Regions from separate parts of the Streptomyces sp. NBC_00016 genome, predicted to be linked through region 2. Evidence: riboswitches for the same ligand, from Rfam matches in the RefSeq annotation. Region 2 holds a riboswitch; each other region holds the start of a gene.

Region 1 (5,334 bases), 3.4 Mb from region 2:
CAAGGCGGCACTGGGCCGCCCTGTGCTTCAGATTTGAAGCAGATCCAACGAGTCGTGACCCTATCCCATGCTTTAAATTTGAAGCAACTGGTTTGTGGCGCCCCTCACGCCTCTCACGAGTCCGCGGTCAGGCGGTCACGGGGTGCCGGAGCAGGGCGACGAGCGGCGGCGCCACGGGAGGTCCTCCGGTGCCGTCTCGCCGCCGTCGTTCTCCTGGAACCCGCGTGCGACCTGCGTGAAGATCTCCTCCAGCTGGCCCACCTGCTCGGGGGTGAGCCGGTCGAACAGGGCCGCGCGGACCGTCTCGACATGGCCCGGCGCCACGTTCTCCAGCACCGTGATGCCCTCGTCCGTCAGGACCGCGACGCTGCCGCGCTTGTCCCACTGGCAGTCCTCGCGCCGCACCAGCCCGTCCTTCTCCAGCCGGGAGACCGCGTAGGTCAGCCGACTGCGGGTGATCTTCAGCCGCTCCGCGAGGTCGGTCATCCGCAGCCGCCGCTCCGGGATGTCGGAGAGGTTGGCGAGGATGGAGTAGTACAGGTGGGGCATGCCGGCCTCCTGCTGGAGCTGCCGGTCGATCGCGTCCTCGAGGAGGAGGTAGCCGGCAACGTACGCGCGCCAGGCGCGTTGCTCCTCGGGGGTGAGCCAGCGAGTCGTCATGCCCCCAGTGTAAGTTTGTTTCAAACTTGAACCAAGCCCTGCCCGTCATCCCAGGGAGAGCCGCGCCGATGCCGTACCCGTACGTCCTGCTGTCCGCCGCCGTCTCCCTCGACGGCTATCTGGACGACACCACGCCCGAGCGCCTGCTCCTCTCCAGCCGCGCCGACTTCGACCGCGTCGACGAGGTGCGGGCCTCCGTCGACGCCATCCTCATCGGCGCCGGCACGATCCGCGCCGACAACCCCCGGCTCCTGGTGAACTCCCCCGAGCGCCGCGCCGCCCGCGAGGCCGCCGGGCTGCCGCCGTACCCCCTCAAGGTCACCGTCAGCGGCTCAGGGGACCTCGACCCGGCGGCGAACTTCTGGCACACGGGCGGCGAGAAGATCGTGTACACGACGGAGAAGGGCGCCGAGCGGGTCCACGCGCTGGGCATCGCCGCGGACGCCGTCCCGCTCGGCCCCGAACTGGACTGGCGCCGCCTCCTCGAACACCTCCACGACGTGCGCGGCGTGCGGCGCCTCATGGTCGAGGGCGGCGGAACGATCCACACCCAGCTGCTCCGGCAGGGCCTCGCCGACGAACTCCAGCTCGTCCTCGCCCCGCTCTTCGTGGGTGACCCGGCCGCGCCCCGCCTGTTCGGACCGGGCGGCTACCAGGGCGGACGCCTGCGTCTGGTGGAGACCCGGCGCATCGAGGACGTCGTCCTGAACCGCTACGAGCCCACCGCCCCCGGTGCCGGACCGCTGCCCGCCGCGGCCGACCGGCACTGGCTCGCCCTCGCCTGCGCCCTCGCCGCCGACTGCCCGCCGTCGGAGACCGCCTTCAGCGTGGGCGCGGTGATCGTGGCCGCCGACGGCACGGAACTGGCGCGCGGCCACTCCCGCGAGGCCGGCGACCCGGTCGTGCACGCCGAGGAGGCCGCCCTCGCGAAGCTCGACCCCGCCGACCCCCGGCTGCCCACCGCCACCGTCTACAGCAGCCTCGAACCGTGCGCCCGCCGCTCCTCCCGCCCGGCCCCGTGCGCCCGCCTCATCCTCGACGCGGGGGTGCGCAGGGTGGTCACGGCCTGGCGCGAGCCGGACACCTTCGTCACCGAGGCGGACGGAACCGGCCTGCTGACGGCCCAGGGTGTCGACGTCCTCGTGCTCCCGGAGTACGAGGAGCGGGCGAAGGAGCCGAACCGCCACCTCCTCTGAGGCCACCGGGGCCCCGCGGATCAACCGATGTGCTTTCCGCCCCGCTGATGGCGTACAGTTGTGTTCATCGCCGCGGGGTGGAGCAGCTCGGTAGCTCGCTGGGCTCATAACCCAGAGGTCGCAGGTTCAAATCCTGTCCCCGCTACTGATAAACCGAAGGCCGGAATCCGAAAGGGTTCCGGCCTTCGGTGTTTCGTCGACCACTTCGACCACTTCGACCACTTCGACCACTTCGACTGCGTCGACTGCTTCAACTGCGTCGACCACTCCGATCTGTTCCTCACTCTTGGTGACCGGTCGACCGCCCTGCGCATAACGACTGAGTCACCATCAAAACTTCCGTGACTGATGAAGCGTTTCCGGGGCATGTCGAGGCGTGGTCAACTCGCCCGTTTTTCACCGCTGGTAGCCCAAAAGTCCAGGCCAGAAATGTTGTTGATCAAGAGGAACAGCTTGGAAACCCACCCCCGGGTCTATTAACGTTCGATAACGCAGCGCGGTCGTCCCAGCCGGCACCAGAGTCGGCTCCGTGCGGCACGTGCCGAATCCCGCAAGGGAACCGGGGAACCACCACCATGGGGTGAATCACGCGGAAGCCGTCGTGAACTCGCAGAGTCCACGATCGGTATACGCGCGTAGGAGACCTTCCCGCTCCGAACCCGTCAGCTAACCCGGTAGGCGACGGAAGGAAAGGAGTGCGCCCGCGTGGCGTCCAACCCGCCTGCCCCCGAGGCCCCGTACGCGCCCAGCCAGCGGTCCACCGAGACCTTCGGCTACGGCGGCTACCGCCCCGACGAGGGACCTTGGGAGGAGTGGAACCCCACCGCGGAGTCCACTCGCCCGGTACGCGGCAAGCACCGCGTCGCCAAGCAGCGGGGCGGCGGATTCGCCCGCAGCTCCACCGTTCTCGGTGTCGGCGTCATAGCCGCCGTCAGCGCGGGTGGCATGGCCAGCGCCAACACCGGCAAGGCCCCGGTCTCCATCTCGATGCCGGACCTGCCCAACGTGGGCTCGCTCATCTCCGACGAAGAGCCCGTCCCGGAAGCCGCGCCGGCCCTCGCCAGCTTCGGCTCCGAAGCCGCCGTGGACACCGAGGAGAGCACCGCCGACGCCGGCGAGGCGCTGCGCAGCCGGATCATGGCGCAGGCCGAGTCGCAGCAGTCCCAGGTCGAGGTCAAGGCCCTCGCCGCAGCCGCCAAGGCCGAGTCCGACGCCGCCGCCAAGGCCGAGAAGGAGGCGGAGGCCAAGGCCGCCGCCGCGAAGAAGAAGGCCGCCGAGGAGGCAGCCGCCAAGGCCGAGGCCGCGCGCCTGGCCGAGCTGGCCAAGCAGTACACGCTGCCGACCTCCTCGTACACCATCACCTCGACCTTCGGTCAGGCCGGTTCGCTCTGGTCCTCCGGCTACCACACGGGTCTCGACTTCGCCGCGCCGACGGGCACGCTCATCAAGGCCGTCCACAGCGGCACCATCACCGAGGCCGGCTGGGCCGGTTCCTACGGCTACCGCACCATCCTGACCCTGGACGACGGCACCGAGCTGTGGTTCTGCCACCAGTCGTCGATCAGCGTCAGTGTCGGCCAGAAGGTCGCCACCGGTGATGTGATCGGCCGGGTGGGCGCGACCGGGAACGTCACCGGGGCCCACCTCCACCTCGAGGTCCACCCGGGCGGCAGCGCCGAAGGCATCGACCCGGCGGCCTGGCTGCGCGACAAGGGCCTCAACCCCTGAGTCGTCCCTCCGGAGCCCTGAGTCGTCCCTTCAGAGCCCCCGAGCCGGCCCGCCGGGAATCCCGAACCGTTCCTTCGGACCCCGTGAGCCGGTTCGTACGGTCATCCTGATCCACCCGGCAGCCCTGACGCCCTCCGCGTCGGGGCTGCCGGTCTGTTCCGGTCACAGGCGCCGGTCACAGGCGCCGGTCATACGTGCTGTTCACATGTTCTTCGCGTCACGCCCGGAATGGGCGGGCCGTCGGCGCCCGTTGACACGAAGCATGACTTCTCTTCGCAAGCTCGGCTCCTCCGACCTCGAGGTATTCCCGCTCTCCCTCGGCGGCAACGTCTTCGGCTGGACCGCCGACGAGACGGCCTCCTTCGCCGTACTCGACGCCTACGCGGCCGCGGGCGGCAACTTCGTCGACACCGCCGACTCCTACACGGCGTGGATCGACGGCAACAGCGGTGGTGAGTCCGAGACCATCATCGGCAGGTGGGTGCAGGCCCGGGGCAACCGCGACGACGTCGTGATCGCCACCAAGGTGAGCCAGCATCCCGAGTTCCCCGGCCTGTCCGCCGACAACATCAAGGCCGCCGCCGACGCCTCGCTCCGCCGCCTGGGCACCGACCACATCGACCTCTACTACACGCACTTCGACAAGCCCGAGGTGCCCGTCGAGGAGATCGTCGGCGCGCTCGACGAGCTGGTGCGGGCGGGCAAGGTGCGGCACATCGCCGCCTCCAACATCACGCCCGAGCGTCTCCAGGAGTCCCTGGAGTTCTCCGACCGTGAGGGCCTGGCCCGGTACGTCGCCCTCCAGCCCCACTACAACCTGGTCTCCCGCGACACCTACGAGGGCGGACTGCAGGACCTCGCCGCCCGCTTCGGCCTCGCCGCCGTCCCGTACTTCGCCCTGGCCGCCGGTTTCCTCACCGGCAAGTACCGGCCCGGTACGACCGTGCAGAGCGCCCGCGCGGCCGGCGCCGCCAAGCACCTCGACACGGAGCGGGGCCGCAACGTCCTCACCGCCCTGGACGAGATCGCCCAGGCCCACGACACCGAGATCCCCACGGTCGCCCTGGCGTGGCTCGCCGCGCAGCCCACGGTGGCCGCGCCGATCGCCTCCGCGCGGACGGTCGAGCAGCTGCCGGCGCTGCTGGGGGTGGCGCAGTTGGAACTGACGGCGGAGGAGATCACCCGGCTGACCCGCGCCTCGGCCTGATGACCCGACCCGGGCCCCGGCCCGACCTGCCCCGGCCCGACCTGCCCCGGCCCGACCTGCCTCGGACCGGCCTGCCCAGCCCGGCCTACCGGTGCGAGTGGGGAGCGGGATACGGGCCCGACGGATACCCCGGTCCGGGTCCGTGCGTGGGGCCGGGCCCGGGCCCGGGGACGTGTGCCGCGGGGTACCCGTAGCCGTATCCGTACCCATACCCGTACCCGTACCCGTACGACGGCGCCGCCGGACTGCCGTACACCGGCGCCGTCGGGTGGCCGAATCCGGAGCCCTGGCCCTGGCCGTGGGCCGGACCCTGGCCGTACCCGTACACCCCGGGGACCGGCCAGGGCGGCGCGGCCACCCGTACCGGCGGGGCCGTCATCCGGGCCGCGTGGTCCAGCGCGGGCCGGGCGACGTCCATCCGCCGCCACAGTTCGTTGAGCAACTCCCGCTCGCGTACGAGGAAGTCCGCGCCGGCCCGCCCCCGTCGGCCGCGGTGCCGCAGGAACGCGAGGGACGTCGCGTACGCCTCGTACCGAGCGACCT
Region 2 (5,334 bases):
ATTGCGGAAGTCGAAGATCGTGTGCAGGCCCAGGCCGGAGAGGAACGCTGCGTCCTCGTCGGTCGCGTGCGCGAGATGGCCGCTGCGGAACAGCACGCCGTGCCGCACCCGCCGGCCGTCGACGGTCGGCAGACCGCCCACATCCCGGAAGTTGCGCACGCCGGCCAGCTCGGGCTCGGTCGACGGGATCTGCTGCGTCACGGGGGCTCCCTCCCTGTCGGTCGCCGTCGGCGCGGCTCGTGGTGGCCGACGGGACGCTTCCCCGACGATACGACATGGGTTCCCCGGGCAACGGGTTGTCCACAGGGCGGTACTCCGGACGTCTGCCCAGGTGAAGAGTTGTCCACGGAAAGTTGCCCGGCAGGCCGACCGCATTCGATGATGTTGGTGCTTGATCGCACCTGTTCGAATTAGTGGGGGTTTGATGCCCGAGATCGCCGACAACGGCCGTACCTGGCTCCTTTCGGGGCCGACGAGCAGCTACGCCCTCCACCTCACCGAGGCCGACGAGCTGGTCCACCTGCACTGGGGCCCGGGCATCGCGCTCGCGGACGCCGAGGCGCTCGCCGCCTTCCCGCCGTCGGAGCGGGGGGCGTCCTTCGAGTCCCCGCTCGACGGCCGGGAGGAGTACCCGGTCGAGGGCGGCCCCCGCTTCGTCCGGCCGGCCCTGTCGGTGCGCACGGACGAACGGCGCGGCACCGAGTGGTCCTACGAGGACTTCGAGGCCGACGGCGACGGGCTGCGGCTGCGGTTCCGGGACGCCGGGCTGGCCGTCACCCTGCACTACCGGATGCGCGGCGACGTCGTCGAGCGCTGGACGACCCTGCGCAACGACGGTGAGGGGCCGCTGGAGCTGCTGCGCGCCGACTCCGCCACCTGGACCCTGCCCGAGCGCGACGACTGGCGGCTGTCGCAGCTGCACGGCCGCTGGGCCGCCGAGTCCCGGCTCACCCGGTCCGCGCTCACCTACGGCGAGCAGGTCATCGGCAGCCGTCGCGGTCACACCGGGCACCAGCACCTGCCCTGGGTCGCCCTGGACACCGACGCGACCGAGGAGCGCGGCGAGGTCTACGGCTGCGCCCTCGGCTGGTCGGGCACCTGGCGGATCGCCGTCGCCCAACTTCCGGACGCGCGCGTGCAGATCACCGGGGGTGTCGGGTACGACGACTCGGGGCTGCTGCGGCTGGCCGCGGGGGAGTCCTTCACCACCCCCGTCTTCGCCGGCCTGTGGAGCGACGCCGGCTTCGGCGGGGCGAGCCGCGCCTGGCACGCCTACCAGCGCGCGTATGTCGTCCCCGACGCCGAACAGGACCGGCCGGTGCTGTTCAACTCCTGGGAGGCCACCTACTTCGACATCTCCGAGGAACAGCAGGGCACGCTCGCCCGGCGGGCCGCCGCGATCGGCGTGGAGCTCTTCGTCGTCGACGACGGCTGGTTCGGGGCGCGCACCGGCGACCACGCCGGGCTCGGCGACTGGCGGCCCAACCCAGACCGCTTCCCGAACGGGCTGAAGCCCCTCGCCGACCAGGTGCACGACCTCGGCATGCAGTTCGGCATCTGGGTCGAGCCGGAGATGGTCAACCCGGACAGCGAGCTGTACCGGGCGCACCCCGACTGGGTGCAGTTCCAATACGGACGAAAGCGGACGGAGTTTCGCAATCAGCTCGTGCTGAACCTCGCGCGCGAGGACGTCCAGGAGTACCTCTGGGAGCAGCTCCACGGGCTCCTCTCCAGCGCGCCCGTCGACTATGTGAAGTGGGACTTCAACCGCTGCTTCACCGACGCCGGCTGGCCGGACGACCCCTACCCGCAGCGCCTCTGGGTCGACCACGTACGGGCCCTGTATGCGCTCCTGGACCGGCTGCGGGCGGCCCACCCCGGGGTTGCCTTCGAGTCCTGCTCCGGCGGCGGCGGGCGCATCGACCTCGGGATCATGAGCCGCACCGACCAGGTGTGGACCTCCGACAACACCGATCCGCTCGACCGGCTCGACATCCAGCACGGCTTCAGCCAGATCCACCCCGCCCGGGTCATGGCGGCATGGGTCACCGACAGTCCCAACGCCCAGCTCAACGGCCGGGTCAGCTCGCTGCGCTTCCGTTTCGTCAGCGCCATGGCCGGTGTGCTCGGTGTCGGCGGGGACCTCTCGCAGTGGAGCGAGGAGGAGCTCGTCGAGGCGCGCCGATGGGTGGACCTCTACAAGGAGATCCGGCCGCTCGTGCAGCAGGGCGACCTCTACCGGCTGCGGCCCCCGGCGGGCGGCCTGAGCGCCGTCCAGTACGTGCGCGGTGACGAGAGTGTCGTCCTCGCCTGGCTCCAGGCGCAGCGCTTCGGCGAGCCCGTCCCGGCGCTGCGGCTGCGCGGACTCGACCCGACAGCATCGTACGAATGCCGCGAAACGGGCGAAGTCCATCGGGGGGCGGTGCTGCTCCATCACGGGCTGCGCACCGGACTGCGGGGCGACCTTGATGCGACGGTTATCCGGCTGCGTCGCATCTGAGGTTTCTGTCCGAATTGAAGCCTTAATTCCAACTCGCTCTGGAATAAAGGAACCTGGAGAGCTGTCACGTGAGCAGCGTCATATCCGTGACCGTACGTCGCCCGTCATGTTCACGTAATTCGCATGCTTTTCCAGGGTGCTTGGCGGTAAACGGGTCCCCTGTCTCACGGAGTGTGACCGGGGATTCTCACAGCGGATCAAGAGAAAGGCGTTAGCGGTACAACCTCTGCTTGTCCCTGTGCGTCCTGGTCGCTTACGTTCCACACCAATCCGGACGGACGCCGAATCCTGCCACCGCCCGGAGTCCGCACACTCACCCGTATCTGGCAGGAGCGGGGGACCCACAGGCACAACCGCCTGTTCCGGTCTCCGGAACAGGCTTTGGGGTAAAGCCGCGCCTCGGCGCGGCCGGGCATCTCCAGTCCGCACCCGACAGCTCACCTCGCAGGCGCCGGAGAGGAATTCGCCATGCCCGCGAAGGGTAAGCACCGCCGTCCGAAGACCCAGCGCTTCACTCGTTCCATAGCCGTCGCCGGAACGGGCGGCGCCGCGCTCGCCCTTCCGCTCATAGGTGCCGCCGGCGCTCACGCGGCCCCCGCGCAGTCCGTCGCGCAGTCGGCTTCCCAGGCCGTTCCGGAAAAGGCCGTGCAGTCCGTGCCGGTGGCGCAGAAGGCGGCCACCGCCACGACGGCCAAGTCCTACACCGTGCGGTCCGGCGACTATCTGTCGAAGATCGCCGACGAGCAGAACGTCAGCGGCGGCTGGCAGAAGCTGTACCAGGACAACCGTCGGGCCGTCGGCAGCGACCCGTCGCTGATCCACCCCGGGCTGAAGCTCTCGATCGGCAAGAAGGCCGCAAGCGCCGGTTCGTCGTCCGGCTCGTCGTCCGGTTCCTCCTCGTCCTCCCCGTCGAAGTCGAAGGCGTCCGGAACCAAGTCGTCGTCCCCTTCGTCCTCTTCCTCCTCGTCGTCCGGTTCGTCCTCATCGAAGGCGGTCACCCAGGCCGCCGAGAGCGGCACCGGTACCTCCAGCGGTTACGCGCTGCCGGTGGCGGGCGCCACCGTCGGCACCGCCTACCACACGGCCGGCAGCATGTGGTCCAGCGGCTACCACACCGGCACCGACTTCGTCGTCCCGAACGGCACCTCCCTCAAGGCCGTGGGCGCGGGCACCGTCGTCTCCGCGGGCTGGGGCGGCGCGTACGGCAACCAGGTCGTCATCAAGCTCGCCGACGGCTACTACGCCCAGTACGCCCACCTGTCCCAGCTATCCGTCTCGGTCGGCCAGACCGTGACCGCGGGCCAGCAGGTCGGCCTCTCCGGTGCCACCGGCAACGTGACCGGCCCGCACCTGCACTTCGAGATCCGCACCACGCCGGACTACGGCTCCGACGTGGACCCGATCGCCTACCTCCGCTCGCACGGCGTCTCCGTCGGCTGACCCCCTCCGACTGCGACGACCTCCCGCCTGACACGCGGCCGAAGGCCGGACCCCGATCCCCGGGTCCGGCCTTCGGTGTGTCCGGGGGAGGGAGGGGTGGCGTTGGAGTTTGCGCGTTCATGATCGTTCTATTGCGTTCTTGTGGCAGCCCTTGGTGTCCCATCGACAGGCGGGACAGGGTGGGGACACAGTGATCTCCGTCAGTGAGCAAGCGCTTTCTATCGCTCTTCGGAGGTCCTGTGTCCCGCGTCGACCGACGCATCGTCATCAAGGGCGCCGCGGCCGCGGCCGCCGTCACCGCCGTCACCCTGCTGGCCGGACTCGTCTCCGCGCCCGCCGGGCACGCCACCGAGATCCCGCGCCGGATCGTCGAGAACCTCGACCGCGGCCTGGTCGCCACCCCGTCCGGCGAAGGGACCTTCCTCAGCTGGCGGCTGCTCGGCACCGAATACGCGCGGCACGCGAACGCCATCGCCTTCAACGTCTACAAGAACGGACGCCGGCTCAACCGGGAGCCGCTGCGCAAGTCGACGACCTATCAGGACGACAGCCCGGGGACGGGTACGTACACCGTCCGTGCCGTCGTCGACGGGCGGGTGCAGAAGCCGAGTCCGGCGGCTCTGCGCTTCACCGACGGCTACGCCGAGATCCCGCTCGCAGGCGCCGACGGCTACACCGTGCAGCACGCCTGGCCGGGGGACCTCGACGGCGACGGACGCTACGAGCTCGTCGTCAGCCGGCTGTCCGGGACCCGCGACAGGCCCGACCTGCTGGAGGCCTACACGCTCACCGGCGAGCGCCTGTGGCGGGTCGACCTCGGCCCCGGCTCCTACACCCAGGTCGGCGGGAACGGCGCCAACGACCCGGCGCCCGCCGCGATCAGCGGTTCCACCGCGATCGGCGGCTACCGCAACGACGACAACGTCACCGTCTACGACCTCGACTCCGACGGCCGCGCCGAGGTGCTCGCGCACACCGCCGCCGGGACCACCTTCGCCGACGGCGCACAGGTCACCGCCGCCTCGCCCGCGAACCAGTTCGTGTCGGTGATCGACGGAGCGACCGGCGCCGAGCGGACCCGGCAGCCCGTCCCCGACGACTTCGTGGCCGACGGCCCCTCCGGCGGCCACTTCGGCATCGCCTATCTCGACGGCGAACACCCCAGCCTGGTCACCAAGTCGGTCACCCGGGTCGGAGCCAAGCGCGGCGCGTTCCGGGTCCTGTTCCAGACCTGGGACTTCAACGGCACGGATCTCAGCCGCCGTTGGAAGTACGTGGTGGACCCGACGACCGGCGCGACCAGCTTCCACCAGATCCGCACCGTCGACGTCGACGGGGACGGCAGGGACGAGATCGCCGACGGCAACTACGTCGTCAACAGCGACGGCACGCTG
Region 3 (5,334 bases), 2.4 Mb from region 2:
GCGCGGCCGGATCGCGCTCGTCGAACACGAACCGCACCTCCCCGACCTGGCGGCCGAGCCTGCGCTCCTTGGCCAGCGTCGTCTTCAGGAACTTCGGCGACTGGGCGCGCAGCACGGACTCGTAGGTCTCGTAACCCTTTTCGACGTCGATGACATAGGAGGCGTACTCCTCGGCCGCCTGCGGGACGAACAGCCCCTGCTCCGCCTCCAGGTTGTCGAAGGCGAAGCTCGACAGGCCGCACGCCCGCATCAGTTCGTCGGCGTTCAGCCCGAGACCCTGGGCCAGCACCGCGCCCTGCGCGTCCGAGACGCCGTACGCGAGGGCCTGGCCCTGTCCGAGCCTGCCCCGCTCGTGGGGCAGGAAGCCGACCGGCTCACGCCCCTCGTACACCACCGCCACCCGCGAGCGCGGCCGTACCAGGCCCACGGCGTCGGTGAACTCCGGTTCCATGAAGGGGTTTCGCGGCAGCGTCGACGCGGCACGCAGCGCGCGCCACCGCTCCCTCTCCCCCTCGCCGAGGTCCTGCGGCCTCAGCACACGAATGCGCCCACTGCTCAACCTGACCCCCCGATCAAGTCCCCCCTGGACACCTGGACGGTACCGGTCCACCCGGGCATCGCGGTAGGTAGCGTCGCATGTTGTTGCCAATCGGTGCAGAGGCCTTTAACCGCCCGCTACCCGGCGATGTGCCAGAAAGCCGTTTCATTGCGTCGGTCGGCAGCCAGGCGTGAGCCAGGCGTACAAGGGGAGTTGGCAGAACCGGACAGGACTTGGACGTCGGCCGGTTCGCGTCGAACCGGGGAGGCCCGGGATCCGTATTCTCTGATCATGGCCGCACCCACCGCATATGCCGCGCGCACCGCGTACTCCCTCATCGCCACCGACCTGGACGGGACGCTGCTCCGCGGCGACGACACCTTCTCCGACCGGTCGCTCGACGCGCTCGCGCGGGTGGCGGCCGCCGGCGCACGCCACCTGGTGGTGACGGGACGGCCCGCGCCCCGGGTGCGCCCGCTGCTCGACCGGCTGCACAGCAGGGGGCTCGCGGTGTGCGGGCAGGGCGCACAGTTGTACGACGCCGGCGCGGACCGTCTGCTGTGGTCGGTCACCCTGGACCGGGAGCTGGCCGAGACCGCGCTCGGCAAGATCGAGGCGGAGGTCGGGCAGCTGTACGCGGCCGTCGACCAGGACGGTGTCGACGGGCTGACACTCATCGAGCCGGGTTACCGGATGCCGCACCCGACGCTGCCCGCCCTGCGCGTCGGCCGGCGCGACGACCTGTGGTGCGAGCCGATCAGCAAGGTGCTGCTGCGCCATCCCACGCTGTCCGACGACGAGTTGGCGTCGACGGCCCGCTCGGTGGTCGGCTCGCTGGCCACGGTCACCATGTCGGGGCCGGGCACGGTCGAACTCCAGCCCTGCGGGATCACCAAGGCGACGGGTCTGGCCCTGGCCGCCGAACACCTGGGGCTGCGGCCCGAGGACACCGTCGCCTTCGGGGACATGCCCAACGACATCCCGATGTTCGACTGGGCGGCCCGGGGCGTCGCCATGGCCAACGCGCATCCGGAGCTCAAGGCGGTGGCCGACGAGGTGACGACGTCGAACGAGGACGACGGCGTGGCCGTCGTCCTCGAACGTCTGTTTCCGTAACCGGCTACCGGCTACCGGCTACCGACTCCCGGCTGTCGGCAGTCGGCTGTCGGGCCCCGGGCCCCGGCGGTCGACAGCCGGCGACCGGTGACCGGTGACCGGTGACCGGCCGGCGGTACGGTCAGTACGCGCCGAACACGTTGTCGATCGAGCCGTAGCGCGCGGCCGCGTAGTTGCAGGCGGCGGTGATGTTCGCGACCGGGTCGTACGAGTCCCACGACGTGCCGTTGACGTGGTAGGCGCGGAAGGTCGGGTCGATGACCTGGAGCAGTCCCTTGGACGGGATGCCCGCGGCCGCGTTGGAGTCCCAGAGGTTGATGGCGTTGGGGTTGCCGGAGGACTCGCGGATGACGTTGCGGTAGATGCCGTTGTACGTCCCCGGGATGCCGTGCTGCCCCATGACCTGGAGGGAGGCGCGGATCCAGCCGTCGAGGTTGTTGGCGTAGCCGAGGCTGGTGGCCGTGGAGACGGCCGGGGTCGCCGCGGAGGCGGTGGTCGCCCCGAGTACGGGGAGAGCGAGCACGGCCGCGCCGGTGGCGGCGACGGCGAGCGTGCGGATGAAACGGTTGCGGCGCGGCTGAGCGGCAGCGGGCATGTCGAATTTCCTCTCCGGCGCCTGCGAGGTGAGCTGTCGGGTTCGGGCGGGAGCTGCCCGGTCGCGTCCTGACGGTCGCGGCTTTACCCCAAGCCGTACGGCCTGTCCGAAGCGTCTTGTGTGTCCAAGACGTCCGGAAATTCCGTTTCGGCGACTTACCTGGTTCCCCCGCTCCTGCCGAGCGTTATCGATGGGTGTTCGGGCGGCGGCAGGATTCGGCGTTCCGCCCGACAGGCCGGGAACGTATGCGAGAGCACATGTCCGAAACAAGTACCGGATTCACAGATCACCCCTATTGACCTTGGTCTGTGGCCTATGGGGTGCTTGATCCTTTGTGGGTGCAAAGCTTCAACTTGCTTAAGGGGTGCGGAGAATCGGTGAATCGTGAACCCGGACCGGATCTCCGCGGGGAGTGAGCCAACTCACCAGCGTTCACAAGAGCGGCGAAACGGGCATTAGCCCCAACTCATTGTTAAAGCACCGGCAGTGGGTGACGGAGGGGGCGCAGGGGAATCGCCTTCCTTCGTGCCCGACGCGTCGCGAGGGGAAGGCTGAAGAGAATGCGTGATCGTCGTCACGTGGAGAGAGGGCCGAATGGGCGCGTCGGGTCGACGGGGGCCCCGGTCCGGGACATGAATCTCCAGTTCCCGGAAACTCTCTCCATGTCCGCTCATATGAGCTGATCAAAAACATATCGGGCGTGATCCGACAGTGCCTGGCCTGCGGGGGCCTCCCGGGCGAGTCCATTCGAGCCTGCGGGACGTGGGGGCTATCGGTGATCGAAACGTGACCGGATACGCTGACTTGAGTGATGGCAGAGACCTATCGACAAACCGCGTAATCGCCAGTAGACACCAGCAGACAGGAGACCCCTCGTGACCGTCGTCGGGCCGTTCGGGCTGAGCGTGCGGGACCAGGCTCTGGAAGCCGATGTCCAGGCCGGATTGGCGGCTGTCGAGGAAGGCTTGCTCGAGGCCACCAAGAGTGCGGTCCCGTTCATCACGGAGGCCGCCCAGCACCTCGTACGCGCGGGCGGGAAGCGGTTCCGGCCGCTGCTCGTGGTGCTCGCGTCGCAGTTCGGGGACCCGTACGCGCCGGGTGTGGTGCCCTCGGCCGTCGTGGTGGAGCTGACCCACCTGGCCACGCTGTACCACGACGACGTGATGGACGAGGCGGCCGTGCGGCGCGGGGTGTCCAGCGCGAACACCCGCTGGGGGAACTCCGTCGCCGTCCTCACGGGTGACTTCCTCTTCGCGCGGGCCTCCCACATCCTGGCCGACCTCGGACCCGAGGCGGTGCGGGTGCAGGCGGAGGCGTTCGAGCGGCTGGTCACCGGGCAGATCCTGGAGACGGCGGGGCCGACGGACGGGCGGGACCCGGTCGACCACTACCTCGACGTGCTCGGCGGCAAGACCGGCTCGCTGGTGGCCGTGGCCTGCCGCTTCGGGGCGATGATGTCCGGCGCCGACGAGACGGTCGTCGACGTGCTCACGCAGTACGGCGAGCGGCTCGGCGTCGCCTTCCAGCTGGCGGACGACGTCCTGGACATCGCCTCCGACTCGCACGAGTCGGGCAAGACGCCGGGGACGGACCTGCGCGAGGGCGTTCCCACGCTGCCCGTGCTGCGGCTGCGGGAGCGGGCGGCGCGGCTGTCGCTGCCCGAGGACATCGCCCTGTGCGAGCTGCTGGACTCCGACCTGACCGACGACGCCCGGCACACCGAGGCGCTTCAGGCGCTCCGGGCCCACCCGGCGCTGGAGCAGGCCCGCCGGGACACCGTGCGGTACGCGAAGGAAGCGCGGTCCGCGTTGGCGCCGTTGCGGGAGTGCGACTCGAAGGCGGCGCTGATGGAACTCTGCGACGCGGTGGTCCACCGGGCGGGCTGACCCCGGGGACCCCTACGGGTCGGATGCCGCCTCGTCACCTTCGTGTCATACCGCAGGCGTATGTGGAGTTGAGCCCTCGGGCTGACGCTTCCTCATGGCTGATTTGGTCAGATGGGAACCACGGAAAACACCACTCCTCACCGATTCGGGTGAGAATGGCGGCTTGGGGTGGGGACGTTCAGGCGTGAGATGACCAGCCGCCGCCGACGACGGAGGTAAGGCACACATGGCACCGAAGGCATCCGACGACACCACGACCGGCGGGGAGTCGACCGGCGCGGAAGCCGACGACCTGCGCCTCGGACGGCGCAAGGCCGCACGGTACATCGTCCCGGTCACCGTGATCGGTGTGGCGGCGGCGACGATCGGGCTGGTCCCGGCGCTCGCCGACTCCGGCGACCCCGACCTGCCGAAGATCACCGCCCAGCAGCTCCTCGACAAGATCGCCGCTTCGGACGTGCAGCAGCTGTCCGGGACGGTGAAGATCAGCACCGATCTCGGGCTGCCCGACCTCGGCGGGCTGGAGAGCGGGCTCCTCTCGGGGGCCACCCAGGGCGGCGACGGTTCGTCCGCCGACCCGTCCACCAAGCTCGCCGAGCTCGCCGCCGGCACGCACACCCTGCGCGTCGCCACCGACGGCCCGGACCGCCAGAAGCTCTCGCTGCTGGAGAACGCCGCCGAGTACAGCGTCATCCACAACGGCAAGGACGTGTGGGGGTACGACAGCGCCTCCAACGAGGTCTACCACTCGACCGCCGACGAGAGCTCCGACAAGGGTGCCGGCAAGGGCTCCGGCAAGGGCTCCGGCACGGCGGAGACCCCGGTCCCCGCGACGCCCAAGGAGCTCACCGAGGAGGCCCTGAAGGCGGTCGACGACACGACCTCCGTGACCGTCGACGGCACCGTCCAGGTCGCCGGCCGTGACGCCTACAAGCTGCTGGTCAAGCCGAAGCAGTCCGGTTCCACGGTCGGCGCGATCAGTGTGGCCGTGGACGCGAAGACGGGCCTGCCGCTGAAGTTCACGCTGACCCCGGCGAGCGGTGGCGCCGCCGTCGTGGACGCGGGCTTCACCCAGGTCAGCTTCGCCAAGCCCGCCGCGTCCACCTTCGACTTCACCGCCCCCAAGGGCGCGAAGGTCACCGAGGGTGACGAGGCCGGGGAGAGCGCCCCCGGGCACTCGGGCAAGTCCGACGACCTCG
Region 4 (5,334 bases), 4.0 Mb from region 2:
ACTGCCTGGGAGCCCCGCTGGCCCGGCTGGAGGGCCAGGCCGCGCTGGCCACCCTGCTCACCCGGCTGCCCGATCTCCGACTGGCCGTGGATCCGGACGAGTTGAGATGGCGTGGCGGGCTCATCATGCGCGGGCTGCGGACTTTGCCGGTCGAGTTCACTCCGGTGCATTCCGGCCCATAAGCGATCCGCGTCTGATCGGATGTCAGCCGGAGTGTGACCGTTCGGCGGAGTAAAGGTGACCAACACTCAAGTCTGTGATCTTCACGTGATCTGCGCGGCATTAACTTGTGACAAGTGATCGTCTGCCGATACGTTCTCTCGTCAGCGCGACGCATCGATTTCACCCGCCGCGCCGGTCAGTGCTGTCCAGAGAAAGGCCCCTCGCATGCTCTCCGGGAACGGTCGTCACCGTCGCCCCCGCCAGGCCCCGGCCCTCCTTGTCGCGGCCGGAGTGACGGGCTCCGCCATCGCCATCCCGCTGCTCGCCGCCTCCGGCGCGAGTGCGGCGGACGGCACGGTGTGGGACAAGGTGGCGCAGTGCGAGACCGGCGGCTCGTGGAGCGCCGACGAGGGTGGTGGCGAGTACGGCGGCCTGAGCCTCACCCAGAAGGACTGGGTGGCGCACGGCGGCCTCGACTACGCGACCAGTCCCGACCTGGCCAGCCGCAGCCAGCAGATCGCCGTCGCGCAGAAGGTGCTCGCGGCCGAGGGGATCGGCGCGTGGGGCACCTGCGGGCTGACCTCCGGGCTCACCCAGGAGAACGGCGCGCTGAACGTGGACACCGGCGTGGCGGACGATTCTTCCGGCTCGTCCGACTCATCTGGTTCTTCCGGATTGTCCGACCTGTCCCGGGGGTTGTCCGGATCCTCGGGCTCCTCGGGTTCCACGGCCGACGAGGACTCCTCGACCGGATCGTCCGACTCGTCCACCGATTCCTCCAGTTCGCCTTCCGCGTCCGCTTCCTCCCCTTCGTCCTCTTCCTCCGCCGCCACGGACGACTCCGGTACGTCCGGTGGTTCCGGCGGCCGGAGCGACGGCTCGACGGGCGACGGCTCGACCACGGCGACCCCGGGTACGGACGAGTCGGACAAATATGTACAGGATGAAGGTTCTTGGAGCCTGGTCGACACCGGCTCCCTCGGCTCGGGCAAGCACCGCGGTGCCACCGCCGACGAGGCCGCGACCAAGAGTGCGACCGACGCCGGCGTGGACGGCACCACCGCCGCCTCCGCCGGGCGGCATGCCGCGGCCACCTATGTCGTCCAGGAGGGCGACTCCCTCGCGTCCATCGCCGACTCCCTTGGCCTCGACGGCGGATGGCGCGCCCTCTACGCCGAGAACAGGGACCTCATCGGTGTCGACCCGAGCAACATCGCCGCCGGTCAGACCCTCGACACAGGGGTGGAATAGGGCGCAAAGCCCAAGAAAAACAGCGGGAGTTCGCGTCACGCTTCGCGCCGAATGTCCGGTTTGGTGAAAGTGTGGGATGAGTCTCAGAAGCCCTGATCGTCTTTGAAATTCCGCCGATCGCGTGTCTACGGTCGAGGCCGCTCGGCAACCCGGGCCCCGGCCGTCGCAACGCCGAATCCTGCCAGCGACGACCCGGGAACAGTCGTCGCGTCAAGCGCCGTAGGCAGGAGCGGGGGACCCAAGGTAAGTGCCGGACCGGTCGGTTGACCGGAACGGCTTGGGGTGAAGCCACACCTCCCACGGAGCAGTGCTCCGACGGGCGAGGAAGTGGCCGGGCAACTCACACGGCCCGAACCCGACAGCTCACCTCGCAGGCGTCGGTGAGGGGATCCACCATGCTGTTTTCCGCCAAGGGCAAGCACCGCCGTCCCTCCAAGGCGACCCGCGTCGCCACGCTCGCCGGCGTCACCGGCGTCGCCATCGCCGCCCCGCTGATGGCGGCCGGCAACGCCTCCGCCGCCACCGCCTCCGAGTGGGACGCGGTCGCCCAGTGCGAGGCCGGCGGCAACTGGTCCATCAACACCGGCAACGGCTACTACGGCGGTCTGCAGTTCTCGGCGTCCACCTGGGCCGCGTACGGCGGCACCGCCTACGCCTCCACCGCCGACCAGGCCTCCAAGTCCCAGCAGATAGCCATCGGCGAGAAGGTCCTCGCCGGTCAGGGCAAGGGTGCCTGGCCGGTCTGCGGCACCGGCCTGTCCGGCGCCGCCTACAACGGCTCGAGCGCCGACTCCTCGAGCTCCGGCTCGTCCAGCTCCTCCGGTTCCTCCGGCTCGTCGAACAGCGGCAGCACCAGCAGCCGCTCGACCGAGGAGCAGAGCGCCTCCCGCTCGACCGACCGCCCGGCCGCCTCCAAGACGGTCACCACCCCGACCGGCAAGAAGGTCAAGAAGGGTGACGGCGAGTACAAGGTCGTCAAGGGCGACACCCTCAGCTCCATCGCCGAGAAGCACAAGGTCAAGGGCGGCTGGGCGAAGCTGTTCGAGCTGAACAAGGACATCGTCACCGACGCCGACCTGATCTACCCGGGCCAGCAGCTCCACCTGAAGTGACACCGCGCCCGATGTGTCACTTCGCCTGAAGTGACACCTGGCCCCCAGAGAAGCCACAGCGCCCTCATATGCGAGGTCGGCACACTGAAGACCTCGTGAGGGTCACCCCCCGTCCCCACGGGCCCCCCGCTCCGGTGCGTGTTCCCCCGTACGCACCGGAGCGGGGTTTCTCTTTGCCCGTTCGTCACTTCCTGTCGGCTTTTCTCGGCCACCCCCTTTGTTCCGGGCGGAAACAATAGGTACCGTCTGTCTGTCCACGGGACGGTCGGTCGGCTGCCGACGGTCCCGGGGCGGTTAGGCTCTAGTCGCAAGGCTCAGCAAGGGCTCATCAAGGCCCCTGGGCCCCGCACAACCAGCGTCACATCCCAAGAAGGAGATGCTCGTGCCGTCCATCGACGTCGTCGTAGCCCGGGAAATCCTGGACTCCCGAGGCAACCCCACGGTCGAGGTCGAGGTCGGCCTCGACGACGGCAGCACGGGTCGTGCCGCCGTTCCGTCCGGCGCCTCCACCGGTGCCTTCGAGGCCATCGAGCTCCGCGACGGTGACCCCAACCGCTACCTCGGCAAGGGTGTCGAGAAGGCCGTCCTCGCCGTCATCGAGCAGATCGGCCCGGAGCTCGTCGGCTACGACGCCACCGAGCAGCGCCTGATCGACCAGGCCATGTTCGACCTGGACGCCACCGACAACAAGGGCTCGCTCGGCGCCAACGCCATCCTCGGCGTCTCGCTCGCCGTCGCGCACGCCGCCTCCGAGGCCAGCGACCTGCCGCTGTTCCGCTACCTGGGCGGCCCCAACGCGCACCTGCTGCCGGTGCCGATGATGAACATCCTGAACGGCGGCTCGCACGCCGACTCCAACGTGGACATCCAGGAGTTCATGATCGCCCCGATCGGCGCGGAGTCCTTCTCCGAGGCCCTGCGCTGGGGTGCCGAGGTCTACCACACCCTCAAGAAGGTGCTGAAGACCAAGGGCCTGTCCACCGGCCTCGGCGACGAGGGCGGCTTCGCCCCGAACCTGGAGTCCAACCGCGCCGCGCTCGACCTCATCATCGAGGCCATCAAGCAGGCCGGTTACGTCCCCGGCGAGCAGATCGCGCTCGCGCTCGACGTCGCCGCGTCCGAGTTCTACAAGGACGGCAAGTACGAGTTCGAGGGCAAGTCCCGCTCGGCCGCCGAGATGACCGAGTACTACGAGGAGCTCGTCTCCGCGTACCCGCTCGTCTCCATCGAGGACCCGCTGTACGAGGACGACTGGGCCGGCTGGAAGGTCATCACCGACAAGCTGGGCGACAAGGTCCAGATCGTCGGCGACGACCTCTTCGTCACCAACCCCGAGCGTCTGGCCCGCGGCATCGAGGAGGGCTCCGCCAACGCCCTGCTCGTCAAGGTCAACCAGATCGGTTCGCTGACCGAGACCCTGGACGCCGTCGAGATGGCCCAGCGCAACGGCTTCAAGTGCATGATGTCCCACCGCTCCGGCGAGACCGAGGACGTCACCATCGCCGACCTCGCGGTCGCGGTGAACTGCGGTCAGATCAAGACCGGCGCCCCGGCCCGCTCGGACCGCGTCGCCAAGTACAACCAGCTGCTGCGCATCGAGGAGATCCTCGACGACGCCGCGGTGTACGCCGGCCGCTCCGCCTTCCCGCGCTTCAAGGGCTGAACCTTCCCGCACGTCCGCTCCGCGGACCTCGCGCACAGCAAGGGCTGACGCCGCGCCCGACCTAACCGGGTCAAGGCTCCGCCAGTCGTACGTACGTCCCCGTACCGGTCCCGTACCGTGTGCGGGGACGTACGTACGTGTGAGACGGGAGGCGGGAAGCAGTGGCCGTGAAGGACCGGGACCGTTTCTCCACCGCGACCAGGATCAAGCTGCTCGGCGAGCAGACCGCGGCCCGGGTCTACCGCTCCCAGACCAAGCGCCAGGCCCGCCGCTCCCGGCTCACCGGCCGCGCCGCGCTCCTCGCGCTCGTCCTGTGCACGCTGATCGTGGCCCTGGCCTACCCGATGCGCCAGTACGTCTCGCAGCGCGCCGAGATCGCCGATCTGGAGCGCGAGAAGCAGCAGGCCAGCGAACGCGTCGAGCAGCTGCGCGACCTCAAGGCGCGCTGGCAGGACGACGCCTACGCCGAGCAGCAGATCCGGCAGCGGCTGCACTACGTGCTGCCGGGGGAGACCGGGTTCGTCGTGATCGATCCGGACGCGGCCAGGCAGTCCCGTGCCGACCTCGGGGCGACCGACCGCCCCTGGTACGCGAACGTCTGGGACGGCGTCGACAAGTCCGACGCCTCCGACCAGTGAACCGACCGGCAGCCAACAGGCAGCCGGAGCCGGCAGCCGGAGCCGGTACCCGGAACCAGTACCCGGAGCCGGTACTCAGAGCCGGTGGCCGGAGCCGCCGGCCAGAACCGATAGAAAGACAGGCATGGAAACGCCCCCGCCGACCACCCCGCGCACCGAGCCCACCGACGCGGACGTCGAGGCCTTCAAGCAGCAGCTCGGACGGCCGCCGCGCGGTCTGCGCGCGATCGCGCACCGCTGCCCGTGCGGTGAGCCGGACGTCGTGGAGACGGCCCCCCGCCTGCCCGACGGCACGCCCTTCCCGACGCTGTACTACCTGACGTGCCCGAAGGCCAACTCGGCCATCGGCACGCTCGAGGCGAACGGCGTGATGAAGGAGATGACGGAGCGGCTCCAGGCCGACCCGGAGCTGGCCGCCGCCTACCGTGCCGCGCACGAGGACTACATCCGGCGCCGGGACGAGATCGAGGAACTGAAGAACTTCCCCAGCGCGGGCGGCATGCCGGAC

Evidence for each region. Region 2 has a riboswitch for cyclic di-AMP ahead of OG933_RS08300 (peptidoglycan DD-metalloendopeptidase family protein). Riboswitches for the same ligand answer to the same signal wherever they lie in the genome.
Region 1: it holds a riboswitch for cyclic di-AMP, as region 2 does, so the genes downstream of both, OG933_RS23435 (M23 family metallopeptidase) here and OG933_RS08300 (peptidoglycan DD-metalloendopeptidase family protein) in region 2, are expected to answer to the same signal.
Region 3: it holds a riboswitch for cyclic di-AMP, as region 2 does, so the genes downstream of both, OG933_RS18945 (transglycosylase SLT domain-containing protein) here and OG933_RS08300 (peptidoglycan DD-metalloendopeptidase family protein) in region 2, are expected to answer to the same signal.
Region 4: it holds a riboswitch for cyclic di-AMP, as region 2 does, so the genes downstream of both, OG933_RS25795 (transglycosylase family protein) here and OG933_RS08300 (peptidoglycan DD-metalloendopeptidase family protein) in region 2, are expected to answer to the same signal.

The regions. Positions count from the first base shown of each region.
Region 1 is NZ_CP108304.1:5,274,912-5,280,245, forward strand. It holds gene OG933_RS23415 (MarR family transcriptional regulator) at 136-660, opposite strand; gene OG933_RS23420 (dihydrofolate reductase family protein) at 729-1,856, shown strand; tRNA gene OG933_RS23425 (tRNA-Met) at 1,928-2,001, shown strand; gene OG933_RS23430 (hypothetical protein) at 1,983-2,123, opposite strand; cyclic di-AMP (ydaO/yuaA leader) riboswitch at 2,386-2,554, shown strand; gene OG933_RS23435 (M23 family metallopeptidase) at 2,562-3,584, shown strand; gene OG933_RS23440 (aldo/keto reductase) at 3,847-4,791, shown strand; gene OG933_RS23445 (PrsW family intramembrane metalloprotease) at 4,877-5,334, opposite strand, start outside.
Region 2 is NZ_CP108304.1:1,843,065-1,848,398, reverse strand. It holds gene OG933_RS08310 (tyrosine-protein phosphatase) at 1-201, opposite strand, end outside; gene OG933_RS08305 (alpha-galactosidase) at 425-2,500, shown strand; cyclic di-AMP (ydaO/yuaA leader) riboswitch at 2,805-2,964, shown strand; gene OG933_RS08300 (peptidoglycan DD-metalloendopeptidase family protein) at 2,969-3,940, shown strand; gene OG933_RS08295 (hypothetical protein) at 4,180-5,334, shown strand, end outside.
Region 3 is NZ_CP108304.1:4,285,189-4,290,522, reverse strand. It holds gene OG933_RS18955 (GNAT family N-acetyltransferase) at 1-538, opposite strand, end outside; gene OG933_RS18950 (HAD family hydrolase) at 830-1,654, shown strand; gene OG933_RS18945 (transglycosylase SLT domain-containing protein) at 1,776-2,249, opposite strand; cyclic di-AMP (ydaO/yuaA leader) riboswitch at 2,253-2,480, opposite strand; gene OG933_RS18940 (polyprenyl synthetase family protein) at 3,125-4,135, shown strand; gene OG933_RS18935 (LolA family protein) at 4,362-5,334, shown strand, end outside.
Region 4 is NZ_CP108304.1:5,807,076-5,812,409, forward strand. It holds gene OG933_RS25785 (cytochrome P450) at 1-182, shown strand, start outside; gene OG933_RS25790 (transglycosylase family protein) at 388-1,413, shown strand; cyclic di-AMP (ydaO/yuaA leader) riboswitch at 1,619-1,805, shown strand; gene OG933_RS25795 (transglycosylase family protein) at 1,809-2,525, shown strand; gene eno (phosphopyruvate hydratase) at 2,902-4,188, shown strand; gene OG933_RS25805 (septum formation initiator family protein) at 4,350-4,826, shown strand; gene OG933_RS25810 (DUF501 domain-containing protein) at 4,951-5,334, shown strand, end outside.